DNA from 3 places in the Stenotrophomonas sp. STEN018 genome. Region 3 is predicted to be linked to each of the others. Evidence: riboswitches for the same ligand, from Rfam matches in the RefSeq annotation. Region 3 holds a riboswitch; each other region holds the start of a gene.
What was found. A riboswitch is a leader RNA that binds a small molecule or an ion and turns the genes downstream of it on or off. The one in region 3 is predicted to bind cobalamin.
Positions count from the first base shown of each region.

Region 1: it holds a riboswitch for cobalamin, as region 3 does, so the genes downstream of both, ACVOMB_RS13300 (CoA-acylating methylmalonate-semialdehyde dehydrogenase) here and btuB (TonB-dependent vitamin B12 receptor) in region 3, are expected to answer to the same signal.
Region 2: it holds a riboswitch for cobalamin, as region 3 does, so the genes downstream of both, ACVOMB_RS16060 (ribonucleoside-diphosphate reductase subunit alpha) here and btuB (TonB-dependent vitamin B12 receptor) in region 3, are expected to answer to the same signal.

Region 1 is NZ_JBRREK010000032.1:240-7,668, reverse strand. Features, by position in the region: gene mmsB (3-hydroxyisobutyrate dehydrogenase) at 1-665, opposite strand, end outside; gene ACVOMB_RS13315 (enoyl-CoA hydratase/isomerase family protein) at 679-1,839, opposite strand; gene ACVOMB_RS13310 (enoyl-CoA hydratase) at 1,836-2,648, opposite strand; gene ACVOMB_RS13305 (acyl-CoA dehydrogenase family protein) at 2,645-3,817, opposite strand; gene ACVOMB_RS13300 (CoA-acylating methylmalonate-semialdehyde dehydrogenase) at 3,829-5,343, opposite strand; cobalamin riboswitch at 5,479-5,681, opposite strand; gene ACVOMB_RS13295 (hypothetical protein) at 5,886-6,110, opposite strand; gene ACVOMB_RS13290 (threonine aldolase family protein) at 6,271-7,314, opposite strand.
Region 2 is NZ_JBRREK010000045.1:30,294-37,722, forward strand. Features, by position in the region: gene ACVOMB_RS16050 (acyl-CoA thioesterase) at 1-382, opposite strand, end outside; gene ACVOMB_RS16055 (ribonucleotide-diphosphate reductase subunit beta) at 597-1,616, opposite strand; gene ACVOMB_RS16060 (ribonucleoside-diphosphate reductase subunit alpha) at 1,765-4,074, opposite strand; cobalamin riboswitch at 4,346-4,563, opposite strand; gene ACVOMB_RS16065 (DUF2884 family protein) at 4,834-5,643, shown strand; gene ACVOMB_RS16070 (VWA domain-containing protein) at 5,746-7,251, opposite strand.
Region 3 is NZ_JBRREK010000034.1:383-7,811, reverse strand. Features, by position in the region: gene ACVOMB_RS13805 (TonB-dependent receptor domain-containing protein) at 1-190, shown strand, start outside; gene btuB (TonB-dependent vitamin B12 receptor) at 294-2,165, opposite strand; cobalamin riboswitch at 2,281-2,517, opposite strand; gene cobT (nicotinate-nucleotide--dimethylbenzimidazole phosphoribosyltransferase) at 2,800-3,870, shown strand; gene ACVOMB_RS13790 (histidine phosphatase family protein) at 3,867-4,454, shown strand; gene cobS (adenosylcobinamide-GDP ribazoletransferase) at 4,451-5,203, shown strand; gene ACVOMB_RS13780 (TfoX/Sxy family protein) at 5,424-5,783, opposite strand; gene ACVOMB_RS13775 (GAF domain-containing protein) at 5,780-6,262, opposite strand; gene ACVOMB_RS13770 (carbonic anhydrase family protein) at 6,401-7,021, opposite strand; gene ACVOMB_RS13765 (phasin family protein) at 7,200-7,429, opposite strand, start outside.

The sequences.
Region 1 (7,429 bases), on a different contig from region 3:
CACGGATTGCAGACTTCGGTGGCCCAGCTGCGGCTGGTGCTGACGGCCATCATCTGGGAAAGCGCTGCCGCATCCAGCCCATGCGCCGCGCCTAGCGCCAGCGCTTCGCCAGTGGCGGCCATGATTACGCCCAGCGCCATGTTGTTGCACAGTTTGGCCACCTGGCCGGCACCGCTGCCTCCCATGTGGAAGATGTTCCTGCCCATGGCGGACAGCACCGACCGGGCGCGCTCGAGTGCATCGTTGTCGCCGCCGACAATGAAGGTCAGCGTGCCGGCAACCGCACCGGCGGTGCCACCGGAGACCGGCGCGTCGATCATGGCCAGACCATGCGCTGCCGCACTTTCTGCCAACTTTCGTGCAGACGCTGGTGCAATGGTGCTGCAATCAATGATCAGGGCGCCGGCGGCAATGCGGGCCAGCAGGCCTGCGTCGCCGAGGTAAAGCCCTTCTACATGGCGGCTGGCCGGCAGCATCGAGATGACGATATCGGCATCAACAACCGCTTCGGCGGCGCTGGGCGCGGCCGTGGCGCCGGTGGCAACGGCGGTCGCGATCGAGGCAGGGGAGAGGTCGAAGACATTCAGCAGATGGCCGGCCCTGACCAGATTGGCGGCCATAGGGCCACCCATGTTGCCAAGGCCGATGAAGGCAATGCGGGACATAACTGTTTCTCCGTCAGCGGCCGAGATCGGCCAAGGGATGTGCGTCGGCTGGCCATGGCGCGGCAAAGAATGCCTCCGCCCAGACCGATGTTGCGGTGGCCAGCGTTGCCGGCTGCCAGCGTGGGCTGCGATCCTTGTCAATAAGCAACGCACGGATGCCCTCGGCAAAATCACCGTGTGCCGCGCAGTGCAGGGCGACGGTGTACTCAATGCGGAAGATGTCGGCCAGCGACAAGGCTGCGGCGCGCTGCTGCAACTCGTAACCCAGGCGAGCAGAGCCTGGAGAGCCTGCGGCCAGCGTGGTCTGCGCAGTGCGCAGCCAGGGATCGTCACCGGCATCGAGCGCGGCAATAGCGCCGACAATCGCCTCCAGTGTGTCGTGCGCGCAGATGGCGGCTAGGCGCGGTGCGTTGAGCTGTAACGGTCCAGGTGAGGTAGCTTGGGTAAAGCGAGCGAGCACTGCATCCAGCTGTGCATGCTTGCCGTCGGCGATCCACGCTTCCGCTGCCAACGCCTCGAATACGTCACTGCGCCGTGCTTCGGGAATGAACACGTCGGCCATGCCCGCGTGGATGGCATCGCCGGCGTCCAGCGGCGCGCCAGTGAGCGCCAGGAACAGACCGGCACGCTGTGGCACGCGATGCAGCAACCAGCTGCCACCCACGTCCGGGAATAGTCCGACCGTGATTTCCGGGAAGGCCAGCTTAGAGCGTTCGCTGACAACGCGGTGGCTGGCCCCGGACATCAACCCTATGCCGCCGCCCATCACGATGCCGTGGCCCCAGCACAGTAAAGGCTTGGGGTAGGCGTGGATGTTGTAATCAAGCCGGTATTCGGTTTCAAAGAAGGCTTCTGCGTGAGGATTGCCGCGCGGGTCGGCGAAGGCATCGCCTTCCCAACGATTGCGCTGCTGGTGCTCGCGCATGCCGCGATACAGGCCATGCAGGTCGCCGCCTGCACAGAAGGCCTTCTCGCCCGATCCCTGAAGGATGACCAGGATGATGCTGTCATCGCTCGCCCATTGGCTGAGTTGCGTGCTCAACAGCCCTGCCATCTCCAATGACAGGCCGTTGAGAGCCTTTGGTGAGTTCAGCGTGGCGATGCCCAGGCGCATACCATTGCTGGTAGCGCGTTCCTCGAACAGAACCGGTGCCTCGGTAGCATCCGCGTTCATGCGTTCTTCCATTGCGGCGCACGCTTTTCGAGGAAGGCGTTGACGCCCTCGGCCTGATCTGCGCGGTCGAACAGATCGACGAACGCTTCGCGCTCGGCAAGCAGCGCGGTGGTGTGGTGCTGATTGCGGGTGGCCTGCACCAGACGCTTACAGGCCGCCACGCTGCTGGGGCTTTGCTTCCCCGCCTGCTTGGCCCAATCGAGAGCGCGTGCCTTGGCCTGGCCTTTGGGGACCACATCTTCGACCAGCCCAATCCGGTACGCGGTGCTGGCATCGACGCGCTCACCCAATAGAATCATGCGCTTGGCCCAACCTTCACCGAGCAGACGCGGCAGGTTCTGGGTGCCACCGGCGCAGGGCAGCAGGCCAACGGTCGCTTCGGGTAGCGCCATCTGTGCCTGTTCTTCGGCGATGCGCAGGTCGCAGGCAAGGGCGCATTCCAGCCCGCCTCCCATTGCGTAGCCGTTTATCGCTGCGATCGACACACCGCGGAATGCGGCCAGTGCTTCGAATGCGTCCCCGAAGCGGCGTGCGGCTTCCCGTGCCAACGCCTTGTCGCCACTGGCGAACTGCTTGAGGTCGGCACCGGCGCAGAAGAACTTTTCGCCTTCGCCAGTGACAACCAACGCATAGATGCCATGGTCTTCGTCAAGCGCCTTGATGAGCTCACGTAGCGCTGTCAGGCTATGCACCGTCCAGGTGTTGGCCGGCGGGTTGGACAGGGTGACCACGGCCGTGTGGTCGTCGATCTCCAATTTCAGACCAGCCCATTCACGGCTGCGGTAGTGATTGTTGGCGGCAACGGTCATCGCAATTCCTCTTCGGTATTCAACAGATGTCGCGCGACGATCACGCGCATTATTTCGTTCGTGCCTTCCAGAATCTGGTGTACGCGGCAGTCGCGCAGCAGGCGCTCGATGGGGTATTCGCGCATGTAGCCATAGCCGCCGTGCAGTTGCAGGGCGTCGTTGCATACGGAAAATCCGGCATCGGTCGCGAAGCGTTTGGCCATTGCACACCAGACGCTGGCATCGCTGGTGTGTGCATCGAGCTTGCTTGCTGCCGTATGCACCATCTGCCGCGCGGCAACCAGTTGGGTTGCCATGTCGGCCAGTTTGAACTGCAGTGCCTGGAAATCGGCAAGCTGCTTGCCAAACTGGCGGCGTTCACCCAGGTAGCGGCGCGCGGCGTCGAGTGCACCCTGCGCCGCACCCAGCGAGCAGGCCGCGATGTTGAGGCGGCCACCGTCCAGGCCCTTCATGGCGATTCTGAAACCTTCGCCTTCTTTGCCCAGCAGGTTGGCCGCCGGCACGCGCACGTTTTCGAAAGTGACGCCGCGTGTGGGCTGGCTATGCCAGCCAAGTTTTTCCTCCTTGCGGCCGTAGATGACACCGGGGGAATCGGCGGGGGCGGCGCAGGCGCTGATGCCGCCTGCGCCCCCCCCGCCGGTGCGCGCCATGACAACCAGCATGTCGGTCGCGCCAGCCCCGGAGATGAAGGCCTTGCTGCCATCCAATAGAAAGTTGTCGCCCTCACGTACTGCGCGGGTCCGCAGCGAGGCGGCATCAGAGCCCGAATCTGGTTCGGTCAGGCAATACGAGGCCAGCTTCGCACCACTGGCTAGCGCCGCGCCCCATGTTTCACGCAGGGCAGGGAGGGCATGTGCGGTCAGCATCCACGTCGCCATGTTGTGGATGCTGATGAAGGCGGTAGTCGATGGATCGGCCGCTGCCAGTTCCTCGAACACGATGGTGGCGTCGAGCCGGCTCAGCCCACTGCCACCGGCGGCTTCGTCCACATACAGCCCGCAGAAGCCCAACTCGCCAGCCTTGGCAATGGCGTCGCGGGGGAAGATGCTTTCGGCATCCCACTGCGCAGCGTGCGGGGCAAGTTCGGCCAGCGCGAAATCATGCGCGGCCTGACGGAAGGCGAGCTGGTCTTCGCCCAGCGGCGGCGGCAGTACGGCGTGCAGGGTCATGACGGCGGCCATCACTTCAGGTTGATCGTGGTGTTGACGCCATGGGCAGCGGTGTCGTCATCGAACCAACGTGCGGTCACCGTTTTGGTCTGGGTATAGAAGGTAACCACCTGCTTGCCATAAGGGCCGAGGTCGCCAAGTTTGGACGCACGTGAACCAGTGAACGAGAACAGCGGAACCGGCACGGGAATGGGTACATTGATGCCAACCTGGCCAGCGTCGATCTCTTCCTGGAATTTGCGCGCCGCTGCACCGCTCTGGGTGAACACCGCAGTGCCATTGCCATTGGGGTTGCCATTGACCAGTGCGATAGCATCTTCCAGCGTTTCCACTTCAAGTATCACCAATACAGGGCCGAAGATTTCCTCGTCGTAGATGCGCATGCCCGGCTTCACGCCAGAAAAAATAGTGGGCCCGATGAAGTTGCCGCGCTCGAAACCAGGCACGACCGGTCTGCGCCCGTCGAGCTCCAGCGTCGCACCCTGTTCCAGTCCGGAGGCGATCAGCGCCTGGATGCGTTCGCGGGCGGCGCAGGAGATAACAGGGCCGACATCAGTGCCTGGCTCGGTGCCAGCATTCACTTTCAGCGTCTTCGCCTTGGCGACGAGGTCGTGCAACCAGCCGCGTGCCTCAGCCACCAGCACCACGGTCGACGCTGCCATACAGCGTTGCCCGGCTGCGCCGAAGGCAGCTCCGGTCATTGCGTTGAGGGTCTGTTCCTTGTTGGCATCAGGCAGTACCACAGCATGGTTCTTGGCGCCCATCATGCATTGCACGCGCTTGCCGGCCAGTGAGGCACGGTTGTAGACGTGGGTGCCGACCCGGGTGGAACCGACGAACGAAATTGCCTTGATATCGGGGTGATCGCAGATCGCATTGACGACCTGCTCGCCACCGTGGACGACATTGAGCACGCCCTTCGGCAGGCCGGCCTCCAGGGCCAGCTCGACCAGCCGCATCGTCACCATCGGATCCTGTTCCGACGGCTTGAGCACGAAGGTGTTGCCGGTAGCGATCGCCATCGGAAACATCCACAGCGGGATCATCGCGGGAAAATTGAACGGCGTGATACCGGCGCATACACCCAGTGGCTGCAGCAGGGTATAGGTATCCACGCCGTTGGCGACGTTGTTGGCCATCTCACCCAGCTGCAGATTGCCGATGGCGGCGGCGTGCTCGACCACTTCCAGGCCACGGAACACATCGCCCTCGGCATCGGGCAGGGTCTTGCCCTGCTCGGCGGTGAGAGTGGCGGCCAGCTCGCCCATGTGTTCACGGATAAGCTGCTGGTACTTCAGGAAAATGCGCGCGCGGGTGCCAATAGGCGTCCTGCGCCAGCTCGTGAAGGCCTCTTTTGCAGCAGCGACTGCCGCGTCAACTTCAGCGGTGGTGGCGAAGGGAACCCGCGCCAGCACTTCCTGCGTTGCCGGATTGACCACGTCAGACCATTGGGTACTGCCGGACTCGACAAATTCTCCGTCGATCAGCAGCTTGACCGTTGCGGCATTGACCGCAACACGATGCATCTCATTCATTTCCCGTCTCCAAATCGCACACCCGCGAACAAAGGCGGGGTGGGGGACAGGACAAGATGACGGGCACAGACGGCGGCCCAATCAGCTCGCCGAGTCGCCCACCGCAACGCCCGAGATGGATGTCTTTCCAGACATCCCGCACAGGCCGGTCTCCGGGCTTGCGAGCGATGCATGACGCATCAATCCGACACCTTCCCGCGCCAAGCGCAGTGGTCATCCGTCGGGCTTTCTCGCCTACCGTTGCGGGGGCAGCGCCGGCATCTGACCGGCTTCCCGTTTCACCCTGCGCACCATGACGGCGGCAGGACACCTGTGATGTAGCGGAGTCTAGGAGTTGGTATCAAACGAAAGCAAGCTGCAATGCGCAATGGCGGTTCAGCGTCGCGAAACGCAACGAAACCACCCAATTGAACGATTTGAGGGTGTGAATCTCGAACAGGTGTTGGTTGCCCGGAATGGATAAAGCGACGCGTGGCCCGATAGAAGATCCGTACAAAAGCTGGGAAGATCTACACAAGCCAGAGGTCATGAGATCACTCGATCGCGCGTAACGTTGTTAAAACTGACGCGATAAGGATTGCAATCATTGCGCCATAAACAAAGACCATGGCCACCACGAGTTCCAACAAGGTGGCACGCTTTTCCTTCCAGATGAAGCGCATTATTCCCCAAAGTCGCGGATACCCGTGGATCGATTCGGACTTGAGTCGATCACGCTCTTGCGCTATCGCGGCGGAATGACTGAAAGCGTTGCCCATGAAGTTGTTGATAATAGCGATAGCCGCTACGACGCATATCGCCGAAGCCGTGGGCTAGTATCAATGCTGTCGCTCGAATTGTTTCCTGCGTGGCATTACTCAGCGGTGTCTGCGTTGAGGAAACCAGCACCTGGGTGAGTTCTCGGCGGGGTCATTGTAACTAAGCCATGGCGGTGCGCAGCTCATCCAGGAATGCGTCCACCTTCGCTTCCTCGGTGGCCCAGGAAGTTACCAGTCGGATCACAGAGTGACCCGCATCCGCCTTGTCCCAAATGTAAAACGCAAAGCGTTTCTGCAGCGCGCTCACTGCACGGTCGGGAAGAACCGCAAACAGCTGATTGGTTTGCGCTTCGGCCACCAACTGGCCGCCAGCCTTCAGAATTCCATCTCCCAAACGTGTTGCCATGGCGTTTGCATGCACGGCCAGTTCGAAGAACAGATTCCTATCTCCGAAAAGTGCTTGGAACTGGATGCCGAGCAACCGTCCTTTGGCCAGCATCCCGCCGCGTTGCTTGAGATTGAATGCGAAATCTTCTGTGAGGGCCGGATTGACAACCACAATAGCCTCCCCGAGTAGCGCGCCCACCTTGGTCCCACCAATCCAGAACAGGTCGACCAACTGAGCGATATCGGCCAGAGTCATGTCGTTTTTGCGGGAAGCCATTGCGGCGCCAAGTCGCGCGCCATCGAGGAACAGGATCAGCCCATTGGCCCGCGCCAACTCGGAAATCTCCTTCAGCTCACCCAAGGTGTAGACAGTCCCGGTTTCGGTCGCGTTGGATAGGTAGATGAGCTTGGGGCGCGCCATATGCGGGAAGTGCGCATTGGAGGCCAAGGCGCGCTTTATCTCGACAGGAGTGATCTTGCCGTCGACTGCTGGAACCGTAATGAGCTTGTGGCCGGTGGCCTCTATCGCGCCGGCCTCTCGCGTCACGATATGACCCGATTCGACACAGATAACTGCCTCATGTGGCCGCAGGCAGCTCGCAATGGAAACGATGTTCGCCATGGTTCCGCTGGCCACAAAATGCACGGCGCCGGCGAAACCTGGCCCAAGCTGAGCTGCAATCAGAGCCGCCGCGTCAGCACTGTATTCGTCGGCGCCATAGGCGGTCTGCTGGCTCAGGTTTGTCGCGACCAAGCGCTGGAGGATTTCTGGATGGGCGCCCTCGCTGTAGTCGTCTAAAAAGCTGAATTTGGTCATGTCGGTTGGTCTTGCTCAAAGGGGCTGGGCGCACCGGTCAGGGCAAAGTGGTCGCGGACCTGGCCGGTGGATGTTGCATACGATAGGTCCCGCGCCGACCGGTGCCGAACGAGAA
Region 2 (7,429 bases), on a different contig from region 3:
GCACGGCGGTCGGATGACCATCGCCATCAAGCGCGATCATCACGAAGCTGCCCTTGGTGCACAGCTTGCGCTCACCGCTATGCAGGTCTTCGGCAATCAGCTCGACTTCCACATGCATCGAGCTGCGCCCGACCTGGACCACCCGGCCGATGGTTTCCACCATCTGCCCGATGCGGATCGGCAGCTTGAAATCGACCTGGTCCGAGCGTGCGGTAACCACGGTGCAACGCGAGTAACGGGCGGCGGCGAGGAATGCCGCCTTGTCCATCCACGCCAGCGCCTGGCCACCGAACAGCGTACCCATGTGATTGGCATGGTTGGGAAATACGATTTCCGCCATACGGACTTCGACCGGCGGATTGGTGTCGACGATGGGGGTCATGGGGGTATCACCTGTAAGTTGGCGCCGATGATACGCCCGCAAAGCTGTGCGGCTTGTGTACGCGCCTGCAGCTCTTGTAGGAGCGGCGTAAGCCGCGAAGCCGATAAAGCCTCGGAAGCCTGAAAGCCCCCCTCCCCAACCCTCCCCTTCACCTGCGGTGAAAGAGAGGGAGCCAAGCACCCTCCCCTGCGCTTCGCGCAAGGGAGGGTGTCGATCAAAACGCCATATCAAACGCCACTTCGCCCTGCACGCCCACCTGGTAGGCAGAGGCGCGGCGTTCGAAGAAATTGGTCAGTTCCTGCACGTCCTGCAATTCCATGAACGGCAGCGGGTTACGCACGTTGTACTTCTTGGCCATACCCAGCTTCAGGAAATGGTTGTCGGCACAATGCTGCAGGTACTCGCGCATGTCGCGGGTGGAGATACCGGCCACGCCACCGGACAGCACGTCCTCGGCGAACTGCACTTCGCACTCGATGGCCTCTTCCAGCATCTGGTAGACCTCCTGCTCCATCTTCGCGTCGAACAGGTCGGGCTCTTCGGCGCGGATCTTGCGCACGCATTCGAAGGCGAACTCCATGTGGCAGCTTTCGTCGCGGAACACCCAGTTGGTGCCCGAGGCCAGGCCCGGCAGCAGGCCGCGCGAGCGGAAGTAGTACACATAGGCGAAGGCGGCAAAGAAGAACAGGCCCTCGATGCACGCGGCGAAGCAGATCTGGTTGAGCAGGAACTGGCGGCGATCGTCGCGGGTTTCCAGTCGCTTGGTGTCCTGCAGCGCATCGATCCACTTGAAGCAGAACGCGGCCTTCTTCTTGATCGAATCGATGTTCTCAACTGCAGCGAAGGCCTTGAAGCGCTCTTCCGGATCCGGCAGGTAGTTGTCCAGCAGGGTCAGGTAGAACTGCACGTGCAGCGCTTCTTCGTACAGCTGGCGCGACAGGTACATGCGCGCTTCCGGCGCATTGAGGTGCTGGTACAGGTTCAGCACCAGGTTGTTCGACACGATCGAGTCGCCGGTGGCGAAGAACGCGACCAGGCGATGGATCAGGTGCTGGTCGGCCGGCGACATCTTCTGGTGCAGGTCGGTGATGTCGATCTGGAAATTGATCTCCTCCACCGTCCAGGTGTTCTTGATGGCGTTGCGGTACATCTCGTAGAAGTCCGGGTAACGCATCGGACGCAGGGTCAGCTCGAAACCGGGATCGAGCAGCATTTGACGGGGGGAGTCGGACATTTTTGGTCTCCATTCCCTTCTCCCTGCGGGAGAAGGTGGCGCGCAGCGCCGGATGAGGGTTGGTTCCTGAAGGGCTGGGTCTGCTTGCTTTCAAAGCGCCCTCACCCCAACCCCTCTCCCGCGGGCGGGAGAGGGGCTTATGCAGTGCTTATTGGCAGGCTTCGCAGGCTTCCGGGTTTTCCAGCGAGCAGGCCACGGCTTCCACCGGGGTGTAGCTGCTGACCGTGGTCTTGGCGATCTTGGTGGCCGGGCGCGAGCGCAGGTAGTACGTGGTCTTGATGCCCTGCTTCCAGGCGTACATGTACATGGACGACATCGCGCCGATGTTCGGGCTTTCCATGAACAGGTTGAGCGAGGCCGACTGGTCGATATAGGCACCGCGTGCGGCGGCCATGTCGATCAGCGAACGCATCGGCAGCTCCCATGCGGTGCGGTAGATGTGGCGCAGGGTTTCCGGGATCTGCGGTAGGCCCTGGATGGAACCGTCAGCCAGCTTGATCGCATCGCGCACTTCAGGCGTCCACAGGCCCAGCTGCTTCAGCTCGGCAACCAGGTGACGGTTGATCTGCAGGAAGTCGCCGGACAGGGTCTCGCGCTTGAACAGGTTGGACACCTGTGGCTCGACGCACTCGTAGCAGCCGGCAATCGAGGCGATGGTTGCGGTCGGGGCGATGGCGATGATCAGCGAGTTGCGCAGGCCATGCTGTTTGATGCGCTCACGCAGTGCGTCCCAACGCTCGACATCGCTCGGCACCACATTCCATGCGTCGAACTGCAACTCGCCGTGGGCAGCGCGGGTGTCGTTGAACGAGGGGTGCTTGCCGCGTTCCTGGGCCAGTTCGCAGGACACTTCCAACGCGTGGAAATAGATGGCCTCGGCGATCTTGGTCGACAGCGCGCGCGCTTCGTCGGAGTCGAACGCCATGCGCTTGCGGAAGAACACATCCTGCAAGCCCATGCAGCCCAGGCCGACCGGACGCCAACGCAGGTTGCCGCGGCGTGCGGTTTCGATCGGGTAGAAGTTCAGGTCGATGACGCGATCGAGCTGACGCACGGCCAGGCGCACGGTCTCGGCGAGCTTTTCGAAATCGAAATCGCCATGCGCGTCGAGGTGGTTGCCGAGGTTGATCGAGCCCAGGTTGCAGACCGCGGTCTCGTCGTTGGAGGTGATCTCCAGGATCTCGGTGCACAGGTTGGACAGGTGGATCACGTTGCCAGCGCGCAGGGTCTGGTTGCTGGCCAGGTTGCACTTGTCCTTGAACGTCATCCAGCCGTTGCCGGTCTCAGCCAGGGTGCGCATCATCCGCGAGTACAGCTTGCGTGCCGACACCGTCTTGCGCGCCTTGCCCTGGGTTTCGGCCTGCACATAGGCCTGCTCGAAGGCCGGACCGAACAGATCGGTCAGCTCCGGCACCACGCGCGGATCGAACAGCGACCATTCCTGGTCGGCCTCGACGCGCTGCATGAACAGGTCCGGCACCCAGTTGGCCAGGTTGAGGTTATGGGTACGGCGCGAGTCATCACCGGCGTTGTCGCGCAGTTCGAGGAAGTCCTCGATGTCGGCGTGCCAGGTTTCCAGATAGACGCAGGCCGCGCCCTTGCGCTTGCCGCCCTGGTTGACCGCAGCCACCGAGGAATCCAGCGTCTTCAGCCACGGCACGATGCCGTTGGAGTGGCCGTTGGTGGACTTGATCAGCGAGCCGCGCGAACGCACGCGGGTATAGCTGACGCCGATGCCGCCACTGAACTTGGACAGCTGGGCGATATCGGCATAGCGGTCGTAGATGGATTCCAGCGAATCCTGCGGCGAGTCCAGCAGGAAGCACGAGGACAGCTGCTCGTGGCTGGTGCCGGCATTGAACAGGGTCGGGCTGGACGGCAGGTAGTCCAGGCTGCCCAGGCGCTGGTACAGCGCCAGTGCTTCGGGCACGTCCTCGCTCAGCGCGCTGGCAATACGCAGGAAGAACTGCTGCGGGGTCTCGATGACCTTGCGCGAATGCGGATGCCGCAGCAGGTAGCGGTCATACATGGTGCGCAGGCCGAAGTAATCGAAGTTCAGGTCGTAGCCCGGATCGATCGCGTCGTTGAGCTTGCGTGCATTGACCTGCACGAAGTTGAGCAGGCGGTCGTTGATCAGGCCGACTTCGTGGCCACGGCCGACCGACTGCGAGAACGCATGGATTTCCTGGCCGGAGACTTCCTTGCCGATGAAGTTGGCCAGCAGGCGCGCGGCCAGGCGGCCGTATTCGGGCTCTTCGCCGATCAGCAGGGCGGCGGTACGGATCGACAGCTCATCCAGTTCCTGGGTGCTGGCGCCGTTGTACAGGCCGGAGATGGTGCGCGTGGCCACCCGCATCGGGTCCACCGCGTGCAGGCCTTCGCAGCAACGCTGGATGGCGCGGACAATCTTGTTGAGGTCTACCGGCTCGGTGCTGCCATTGCGCTTGGTCACGCTCATGGCGGTGGCGGTCGGCGGCGGGGTCAGTTCAAAACCGGCTTCAGCCGGAGCGACGTCAGTATGAGTGGCAGTCACGACGATGGTGTCCTTGCAAACGTTATGCACGCAGCTCCTGCCCGCGCAGGAAGCAGAGCCGGTACGGAGCAGCGAGCATGGAAGGACGGCGTCGCAGCAGCCGCGACAGCGCACGACCAGGAGTCGGCAGCAGCCACAGCACCACGTCACCAGCCGTCTTCCCCTCGAAGACACCGCAGCCGGCACCACGCGGTGTGCATCGCGTGGCTGTCGGCAGGTCTTCGGACTCATGGGCAGGAAGGCGGGGGCCTTCTCCTACTCCGCCGCTTCCCAAGGCGTTTGCCTCAGTGCTGTTGGCGGGGTCGTTCCCAATTACCGCTGCGGGGCAGTGCCGGACTAGCCTTGAAGGCATCACCAGCTTCCCTATTAATCCGACGGAAAAATCCCGCCAGAACCGACGGAGCACAAGATAGTGGGGGTGTATGACAGGGTCAACACCAAATCTAGTATTTCTTTGCCAAGCCTTGCGGCACAAGGCTTGGACTGTCTGGCACCCGCGCCGGACACTGCAACCTGCTCGAACGGACTGCGCAGTCAAGCCTTTTGCAGAGTTTTTTTGTAGGGAAACCACCTGACTTGATAACGTAAATTTCTGATGAAATTTCCGGGTATGACTTCCGGCCGACGCAGCCCTTGCCGCGAGCGGCCAAGCTGGCCGCAACCTCCCGCCACGAGCTCGCCGCCATGCGCCTGCTGCCCATCGCCACTTCGCTGGCCCTGCTGCTGCCGCTGGCAGCCCAGGCCGCTGCGGTCAAGGCACCGGAGCTGTCCGCCGACCAATGCGGCGTATCCACCGACTACAACGTGCTGGTCGACGGCGGCGGCATCTGGCTGCGCCGCGATACTCTGCCGATGCGCGAGATCGTGTTCCACGATGGCCAGCTGAGCATCGACAACCGTATGCAGACGGTATCGGCCGCCGATGCACAACGCCTGCGCGCACTGGAGAACGGCGTGCGTCAGCTGATGCCAGCGGTAACCGGCATCGCCAACGAATCGGTAGGCATCACCTTCGACACGCTGGATGCGGTTTACGAAGCACTGACCGGCGATGCCAACTCACGCAAGGTGCGCAAACTGCGCAAAGAAGCCCAACGCTTCGTTGACACCACCATCGGCCGCGGCCGCTGGGAGCAGGAGTTGTTTGATGATGGATTCGACGCCCGCGTTGAAGCCGCCGCCGAGAGCCTCACCGGCTCGATCGCCCGCAGCGTGTTGTGGACGGTATTCACTGGCGGCGAAGACAAACTGGAAAAACGCACTGAAAAACTCGACGCCGAACTGGAGCAGCGCCTGCAGGGCCGCACTGTTGCCTTGGAGCAGCACGCGCGTTCGTTGTGCACACAGGTGCAGGCGCTGGACCGCTTGCAGTCGGCACTGGAGTTCCGCCTTGATGGCCAGCCATTGCAGATGATGCGCGTGAGCGGAGATACCGCGACGATGGCGGCAAGCGATGACCGTCAGGACGACAGTATTCCGTTGCCAGCGCGGTAAAGCCCGCTTTTGGTAGTGCCGAGCCATGCTCGGCAGGGGCATTGCCGGTAAAGCCCATTGCCGAGCATGGCTCGGCACTACAGGGCTTGGCGGGGCAGAAGCTCACCCCTTCGGCAACTGCGCCAACTCCTCGCGCACCAGCTTCACCACCAGCTTGTCCAGGGTATCGACCGAATAGTTCTCCACCTCATGCACAGTCTCACTACCCGGGCCGCTGGAAGGATCACTGGCGTCCTTATAGGTGAGGAAGATGAAACGTCCGCCGGTGTACTGCGCGATCTGCCGTTGCGCGATCTCACCCGTCGTGTCCTGGCCGGATGCCGCCACGCTCAATACCTTGATGCCCTTGCCCAGCGCCGCCAGCATGGTCTGCTCGTAGCGCGGCTGCGGGTAATCCATATGCGGTGGCGCATCGGCCAGTGACACCAGCAGACGCGTAGTTGAAGCACCACGCCAGTTCATTGCCTGCACCGCATGGTCGAAGGCCTCGTTCATCGCTTCCGGATAATCACCGCCACCATTGGCCTGCACGCCATTCAGCACTTTCTGGAAACCAGCAACGTTGTTGCTCAGGTCCCAGCCACGCACGAAGTATTCGTCGCCGCGGTCACGGTAAGTCACCAGCCCCAGGCAGATATCCGGGCTGGATGGCAGCTGGGCGATATCGCGCACGATGCCCTGCAGCGAGTCACGCAGCTTGTCGATTTCATCGGCCATCGAGCCGGTCGCGTCGACCATGAACACTAGGTCGAGCCTGGCCCGCGCCGGCAGCGGCGCGTCAGCCACCACCACCTGCAGGGCATTCTTCTGCCCACGCTGCAGGGCCGAGGTCACCGTCTTGCCGGCGCGCCGCACCTGCACCTGGTAGCTGTCCGAATCGCGGTCATCGAAGGCATTGGGATGCACCCAAACCTGACCGCCGGCATCGGTACGTGCCCACATCCGCGCGCCGTTGCGGGCGGTCACCGCCACTTCCGCGTCCGGCACCGGTCGGCCCTGCGCATCGACCACCTGCACGCGCTGGCGCACGCTGACATCGCGGCCAAGATTATTGGCTTCTTCATGCCGCTGCAGGAACTGCTGGAACGCGGTGAAGTCGGCGTTGTCATCGACCACACCTGCGGTGACCTGCACCTGCTGCTGGCGCACGTTGCCAGTGGTGGTGATCGACGCCAACGACATTTCCGCGGCCGCATAGCTGGCATCGGCGGCGGCCTCGGCACGGATTGCCAACGGCGGTGGAGGTGGCGGCGCAGCAGGCGCTGGCATGGGCGCCATCATCTTCGTATCCGTCCTGTAGCTGTCCCCCTTGCGCATACGCACCTCGCCCGCAGCGATGCTGTGCTGCTGCGGTCTTGGGCTTGGATCGGCAACCTCGCGCAGCACGGGTGTATCGCTGCAAACCGTGGCGCTTGGTGCCTGGAAGTTAGGTTTGGTTTGCCGTGTGCGCTGCGTGCTCGGCGCCTGGAGGTCGCCCGTGCTCTCCGTTACCGGGAACGGGGTATGGCGAACCGCTGCCGCCACCGGCAGGCCGACCAACAGCGTCACTGCGGCGGCCAGTGCCATGTTGCGAACGGCCGGTCGGTTTGAAACCTTTGCGCTAGCCATGATTGCTGCTCCCATCCGGGCCGCGTGATGCGGCGTACGGGGATAGGAACGGCCGGGGAAGGGGAGTGGGGTTAAATCTGCTCCCTCCCTTGCGCAACGCGCAGGGGAGGGTTGGGGAGGGGTTGGCTTTTGATCTTCTTGCGTTGCCAGCAATGCGGTTCTGTAGTGGGGGGGGGGG
Region 3 (7,429 bases):
CTACGCCAGCTATCAGCTCACGCCGAAGTTCAGTGTGTTCGGTGGCATGAACAATGTGTTTGATCGCGCGCCGCCACGGGTGCCGGGTGCAGAGGCGGGCGGCGCCGGCTTCAATCAGACCGGCTATCAGGCAGCGGTATATGACGTGCTGGGCCGCACCTTCAACATCGGCGTGCGTATGAAGCTGTAACGATCTTTGGCGACTGCAAAAAGAGCAGGGCCGACGGGATGACCGTCGGCCCTGCTTGTTTTCACACTGTTGGAAGCCGCAGCTGCGCTGGGGCTTCGCAGGCTCAGTTGGCCTTGCTGTTGTAACGCAGGGTCAGCTGGTACTCGCGGCCCGGCTGGTTGTACCAGGCAACGGTTTCGTATTCGCGGTCGAACACGTTGGCGGCCTTGGCCTGCAGGCTCCAGGCATCGTTGATGGCGTATTCAACGCGCACATCCATGGTGCCGTAGCCGGCCAGACGCACGCTGTTGGCAGCGTTGTCGAAGCGGTGGCCGCTGCCGGCAGCGGTCACGCCCAGGCGCAGCGGGCCGAAGCTCTTGTCCACATCCAGACGGCCGCTGGTGCGCGCGCGGCGGGCCAGCAGGTTGTCGTAGGTGGCAGCGCCGGAGGTATGGTCGCGCGGGTCGGTGAAGCTGGCCTGGGCGTTGATATCGAAACCAGCCAGCGACAGATAGCCGGTCAGCTCGGCGCCGCGGATGCGGGCTTCGGCAACGTTGACCAGGTCGAAGTTGCTGTCATAGCCGATCAGCTGGTCGACGCGGGTTTCGTAGGCGTTGAAGGTCCAGTTCCAGTTGTCGGCGTACTGCGCGATGCCCAGGTTCAGGCTCTTGGATTCTTCCGGCTTCAAGTTCGGGTTGCTGAAACCCGGGTAGTACAGGTCGTTGAAGGTCGGTGCCTTGAAGCCGGTGCCGGCGCTGGCGGTCAGGCGGAAGCCGTTGCCAAAGGCGAAGCCGTAACCCAGGCTGCCGGTGGTGTGGTTACCGAACTGTTCGTTGTCGTCGTTGCGCACGCTGGCCTGCAGCGAGTGCGCGCCAAACTGGCCCTGGTACTCGGCAAACACGCCAAGGTTGTCGCGCTGGTCGATGTCGAACGCGGTGGAGCTGGTGACCTTGTCGTTCTGCCAATCGGCGCCGGCGGTGATCTGCTGGCCTTCGGCGAAGCTGAAGTCGCCCTGCACGCTGGCGGTGTCGCGGCGGGTATCGAAAGCGCTGGCGAAGCGGCGGGTGCCGTTGTTGGCATCAGCAAAGTAGTTGTCGGCTTCGTCGCGGTTGCGGCCAACCTGCGCGCTGAGGCGGAAGCGGTCCGATGCAGCCCAGGCGAGCTTTGCACCATAGACCTGCTGGCGGTTGTCGGCTTCGTTGCCGCCGAAGATGCTGCCGTCGTATTCGTTGAAGCTGTCGGCGTTGAGCACATGGCCTTCCAGGCTCAGCGTGTCGGTCAGGGCATAGCCGCCGCGCACGTTGATGGAGGTGTTGCGGTAGCCATCGCGGTCCGGCTCATCGGCGTAGCAGCCAGCGCCCCAGCCAGCGGCAGTGCCGCGGCAGGCGTTGATGCCGTCGGTCTTCTGGTAGCCGCCCTGGGCCGAGATCCAGCCACGCTCGCCGCGGTTGCTGAAGCCGGCGCTGACCTGGCGCAGGTTGTTGCTGCCGGCGGTGATTGCCAGGTTCTGCTGCAGGCCCTGGCCAGCGTTGCGGGTGAAGATCTGGATCACGCCGCCAATGGCCTCGGAGCCGTACAGGCTCGAACGCGGGCCGCGCACGATTTCAATGCGTTCGATCTGGTCAACCGGCAGGTCCTGCAGTGCGGCCATGCCGCTGGTGGCCGAGGCCACACGCACGCCATCTACCAGCACCAGCACCTGGTTGGAGTTGCTGCCGCGCAGGAACAGCGAAGTGATCTTGCCGGCGCCGCCCTGGTTGGCGAAGTCCAGACCAGCGCGGCCGCGCAGCAGGTCCTGCAGCGAGTTGGCCTGGCTGTGGTCGATCTGCGCACGGTCGATGACCTGTACCGGCACAACGCTGTTTTCGATGGAGACCGGGGTACGGGTCGCGGTGACGGTGACGTCGTCCAGCTCGGTCGGTGCGTTCTGCGCGGCGGCAACGCCCGGCAATGCCAGGGCAAGGGCGAGCGAAAGGGTGTGGTAAGACAGTTTCATGGAAGCTCCTGGGCCTGCACGCTCCCGCGCAGGCGGATTGGGGAGGCTGCCAGAAGAGGGAGAAGACGGAGGCGGCGCACACGGCGCTACAGCCGCCGCCATGCCCTCCGCATCGCAACCAGTCGGCTTTCGGGCCGGTCTCCGGACTCGCAGGCGAGGCGGCGTGTGCCGCTTCCGTCCAGACGCCTTCCCGTGCCGTGCACAGTGGCGCCATGTCTGGACTTGTCCTGCTTACCGTTGCGGGGGCAGCGCCGGAATGGCTGCACGCTGGAGATCCAGCAGTGCGCGGCACCGGCTTCCCGTTTCAACCGACCAGCAATGCCGGGCGGTCACCTGAAAGTGCGCGCATTCTATGCCATTGCCGCCAAGGTTGCCGGAATGGGCGGCAACGGCGGCCGTACCGTTGCGTCGGTAGCCAAGGTTCAAGACAGCCCGGACATGCGCAGTGAGCCCGGGAAGTGCAGGGCGCTGCAGCCCGCATCGATGCTGCAATCGCATTCCCCGGGAGCGCTGCGCTTACCCGGGCTACGTGTTGCTGGAGTTGGGTTTGAGCAGTGACTGCCGAAGCAGGTCATGCGCAGCACTGTTGCTGAATGGCTAGAATGCGCGCTGCAAACGCAGTATCGGAAGTGTCGTGACAGAAACATGGTACGGGCAGGCCTGCGGCCAGCCTTCGCAGGAATACCGGCAGCGTGCGCTGCTGCGCCAGCGCCAGCTGACCAAGCCGGAAGGCGCGTTGGGTCGCTTGGAGACCTTGGCCGTTGAGCTGGCCGCGCTGCAAGGCGTGGATCAGCCGGTGGCGCAACGTGTGCCGGTGGTGGTGTTCGCTGGCGATCACGGTGTGACCGCGCAGGGCGTGTCGGCCTACCCGGCGGAAGTGACGGTGCAGATGCTGCACAACTTTGCCGGCGGTGGTGCTGCCATTGCGGTGCTGGCGCGCGAACTGGGCCTGCCGCTGCACGTTTGGGATGTGGGCAGCCGCGCCACCGCGCCGATTGCCGGCGTGGTCAGTGCCAAGACGCTGTACGGCACTGCGGACTTCAGTACCGCCCCGGCGATGTCGGTTGCCGATCTGGACGCTGCCTTCGATGCCGGTCGCCGCGCGGTGGAAATCGCCTGCGCCGACGGTGCCGATCTGCTGGTGTTCGGTGAGATGGGCATCGGCAACACCACCGCTGCCAGTGCGGTAGCCGCCGTGCTCGGCCCGTTGCCGTTGGACGAGTTGGTCGGCGCTGGTACCGGCCTGGACGCGGTACGCATGGTGCAGAAGAAAAATCTGATCGCACGCGCGCTGAGCCTGCATGGTGAAGCGATCAGCACGGCCGAGTCGCCCGCGTACGAAGCGTTGCAACGTGTGGGTGGATTGGAGATCGCAGCGATCTGCGCGGCGATGATTGCCGCTGCGCAGCGTCGTATTCCAGTGTTGGTGGATGGCTTCATTGTCTCTGCTGCGGCATTGGCGGCAGTGCGCATCAATCCGAGTCTGCGGCCGTGGCTGCTGTTCTCGCATCAGTCGGCCGAGCGCGGTCATATCCGCCTGTTGGAAACGCTGCAGGCACAGCCGTTGCTGTCGTTGGACCTGCGTCTTGGCGAAGGCTCCGGTGCCGCGCTCGCGTTGCCGCTGGTACGCATGGCCTGCGCCCTGCACAACAGCATGGCGACGTTTGCCGAAGCGGCGGTCGCTGATCGCGGTGGCGGCCGATGATTCTGGATCTGCTGCGGCATGCTTCCACCGGACGTGCAGGTCATCTGGACGGTCGTACCGATCCGCCCTTGATCGAAGGCGCGATGGATGCGCTGTACCGCTGCCATGCCGGCATCGGCTGGAGCCGCGTGATCAGCTCGCCGCGCCGGCGCGCGCTGGACACCGCGCATGCGCTGGTGGCCGGCAGCAACCAGTTCTGCGAAATCCATCCGGATTGGGCCGAGCTCGACTTCGGTGATTGGGACGGGCTGCATTTCGATGAACTACCGGCCGAGCAACTGGCCGGGTTCTATAGCGAGCCGCACGATGTGGTGCCGCCCAACGGCGAATCCTGGCAGCAGTTCCAGGCACGCGTGGAAGAGCAGTTGCATCGGCTGGTGGACGAAGATGATGGCGACGGCCAGCCGGTGCTGGTCGTCAGCCATGCCGGCGTGTTGCGGCTGGTTGTGTCGCGGGTCTGCGGCATGAGCCTGTCTTCGCTGTGGGCGATGCGTATTGATTACGGCACCCGTGTGCGCCTGCGCGTGGAGCGTGGCGAAGACGGGCAGTTGTGGGGTGAATTACTGGAGTTGCGACAACCATGATCGGACGCCGCCTGATCCTTGCCATTCAATTCCTGACTCGGCTGCCGACACCGCAGGTGCGCGATTTCCGCCAGGAAGATCTGAGCAGATCGGCGGTGTACTACCCCTTGGTCGGCGTCATCATCGGCGTGCTGCTGGCGCTACCGCTGTATGGCTTGGCTGATCGTCCATGGTTGGCCGGCGCATTGACCTTGCTGGTCTGGGTATGGGTGACCGGCGCGCTGCATCTGGATGGCCTGGGCGATGTCGCCGATGCCTTCGGTGCGGCGCATCGCAACCCGCAGCGTTTTCTGGAAGTACTCAAAGACCCGCATATGGGCGTGTTCGGCGTGGTCACGCTGATCATGCAGCTGCTGCTCAAGTTCGTGTTGCTGACCGAGCTTGCGGTGGGCCCGTTGTGGTTCGGCATCGTGCTGGTGCCGGCGTGGGCGCGTTGGGGCACCTTGTGGTGGAGCCAGCGCATACCGTCGCTGCATGGCGATGGTTTGGGTGAGCGTTTTTCCTGGCAGCTGCGACCGTCGGCGATGTGGTTGTGGGCGGCACTGCTGGCCGCGATCAGCGCGATTTTCGCCTGGCCGTTGTTGCTGGCGCTACTGCTGGTGCCGCTGGTTGCGCTGTGGTGGAAGCGCAAGCTTGGCGGCATCTCCGGCGATGGCCTGGGCGCCAGTGTCGAGGTAGTGGAGACACTGCTGCTATTGGCCCTGGTAATCCTCGCACCGCTCGCCACCGGGTTTGTAGGAGCGGCGTAAGCCGCGAAGCCACAGTTGCAACCGGAGCCATTTAACTAGAACTACCAGCGATCATTGCTGTGCGATCTGATGGACGTCCAGCTTCGCGGCTGACGCCGCTCCCACAAGGTGACCACCTGTAGTGCCGAGCCATGCTCGGCAGGGGCCTTGCAGGCGCTGCGTCGGACAGTTCCGCCAGCTTCGCGGCTGACGCCGCTCCCACAAAAGCACCGGGCGGAGTTCAATCCTCGAAGCGAATCTCGCTGTTATCTTCTTCATCGGCTTCGGCCTGCATATGCGTTTCATGCACCGGCCCGGCCTGTTGCCCTGCGCGTCCAGTAGGCAGGGCGCCAACGGCGACTTCGTACTCTGCGACCAGCTGCTGGCGGCGTGCTTCGGGTATTTCCTGCCAATGGCAGCCGACCAATGCGCCTTCCAGCGAATACAGCAGGTTGAGGCTGGGCTTGAAGCCGGCGCGGCGTACCTTCATGAACGCCGCTACCGGGCCGATCGCGCTCAGATCCTGCTCGCTGCGCAAGCCCACCTGACGCAGCCAGGCTGCACTCTTGGGGCCGATATTGCGCAGCTTGGGCGCGCTCATTGCAGCGCCTCGACAAACACCTGGGCGATGGCTTCCAGCCCCAGTTGATCATCCGCGTCGAAGCGTGCGATCACCGGGCTGTCGATATCGAATACGCCGACCAAGGCGCCGTTGTGAACCAAGGGCACCACCAGTTCAGAGCGCGAGGCCGAGTCGCAGGCGATATGGCCGGGGAAGGCATCCACGTCTTCGATGCGCTGGGTCTGGCGGCTGCTGGCAGCGGCGCCACATACGCCTTTGGACAGGGGAATACGCACGCAGGCCGGCAAGCCTTGGAACGGGCCCACCACCAGCTCCTTGCCGTCGTAGAAGTAGAACCCCACCCAGTTGAGCTGCGGCAGCGCGTGGTAGACCAGCGCCGACAGATTGGCGGCATTGGCAATACGATCTGGCTCGCCATGGACCAGAGCGCGGGCCTGGGCCAGCAGCTGGGCGTACTGTTCCGGCTTGCTGCCGGTCAGCGTATCGGTGTTGAACATCTCAGGAGTCTCTAACCGCTTGCACAGCTGTTGATTCTGCCAGTTCGGGCGGGTCGCTGCAGGCCAGATAGATGACTGCGCGTTATGAGTTGAACTGCCAGAAGCTCAAAGCACACTGATCCGCGCCGAGCTGATGTCTTACATGCAGCCGATGATCTTGATCCTGCGCTCGCGCTCCAGCTCGCGCAGTACATGGCTGCGCTCGCGGATGACGGTGACCATGCGCTGTACGTGAGTGCGGGCGACCAGGTCGACGAAGGCCGGGTTGGCCGATGTGCGGTCGCCGTCATAGGGCGTTTCCTGCACTGCCTGTTTGATGCTGGCCAGCAGGCCGGTCAGGTTGCCCATCACGATGTCATCGATGGCGCCCTGGATTGCACCGCAGGCGGTGTGACCCATGACGATGACCAGCCGCGCGCCGGCAACGGCGCAGGCGTATTCCATGCTGCCGAGCACGTCGTCATTGACTACATAGCCGGCGATGCGCGCGTTGAAGGTGTCGCCGATGCCGAGGTCACAGATGATCTCCACCGGCGTGCGAGAGTCGATGCACGACAGCGAAATCGCAGCCGGGTGCTGGCCGCTGATGGTGCAGCGCTGCTCGGCCAAGGTATCGCGCGGTAGCTGCGTGCCCATCATGAAGCGGCGGTTGCCATCGAGCATCAGGGCGATGATGTCATCCGGCGACAGGCTGTCACGCTGCTGCTGGGTAAGCGCGCTGTTGAAATAGGGGGCAGGCAGGTCGATATCGTCGCTCATGGCGGCGAATCATAGCGGCAGGTGCTGTGGGAAGCAGGTGCGATGTGGCGAGAGAATGCGTGACCAACGGCGGAGGAAAAACCGGGATTGCAGGCAAAAAAAGACCCGGCAGCGGGAGGGAGCTGCCGGGTCTGGGATTGCGCGGGGGAGGGACCGCGCAAATTCTGTTGTCTGGGTGTCAGTCGGTTTTGCGCTCAGCCTTGGCGGGCTTGGCAGCGAACGGCTGGCGTACCAGCGCGCCCAATGCCTCGCTGGTCTTCAGGCTGAGCCCGACCACTTCCTGGTTGGCGTTGGCCAGCCGTTCGATGTTCTCGCGCGCCAGCTGCATGCCCTTGGGCAGCAGCGCCTGCAGATCCGCCTGCGCACCGGCCTGGGCCAGTTCGCCGAAGAAGCCAGCCGCAGCGGTGG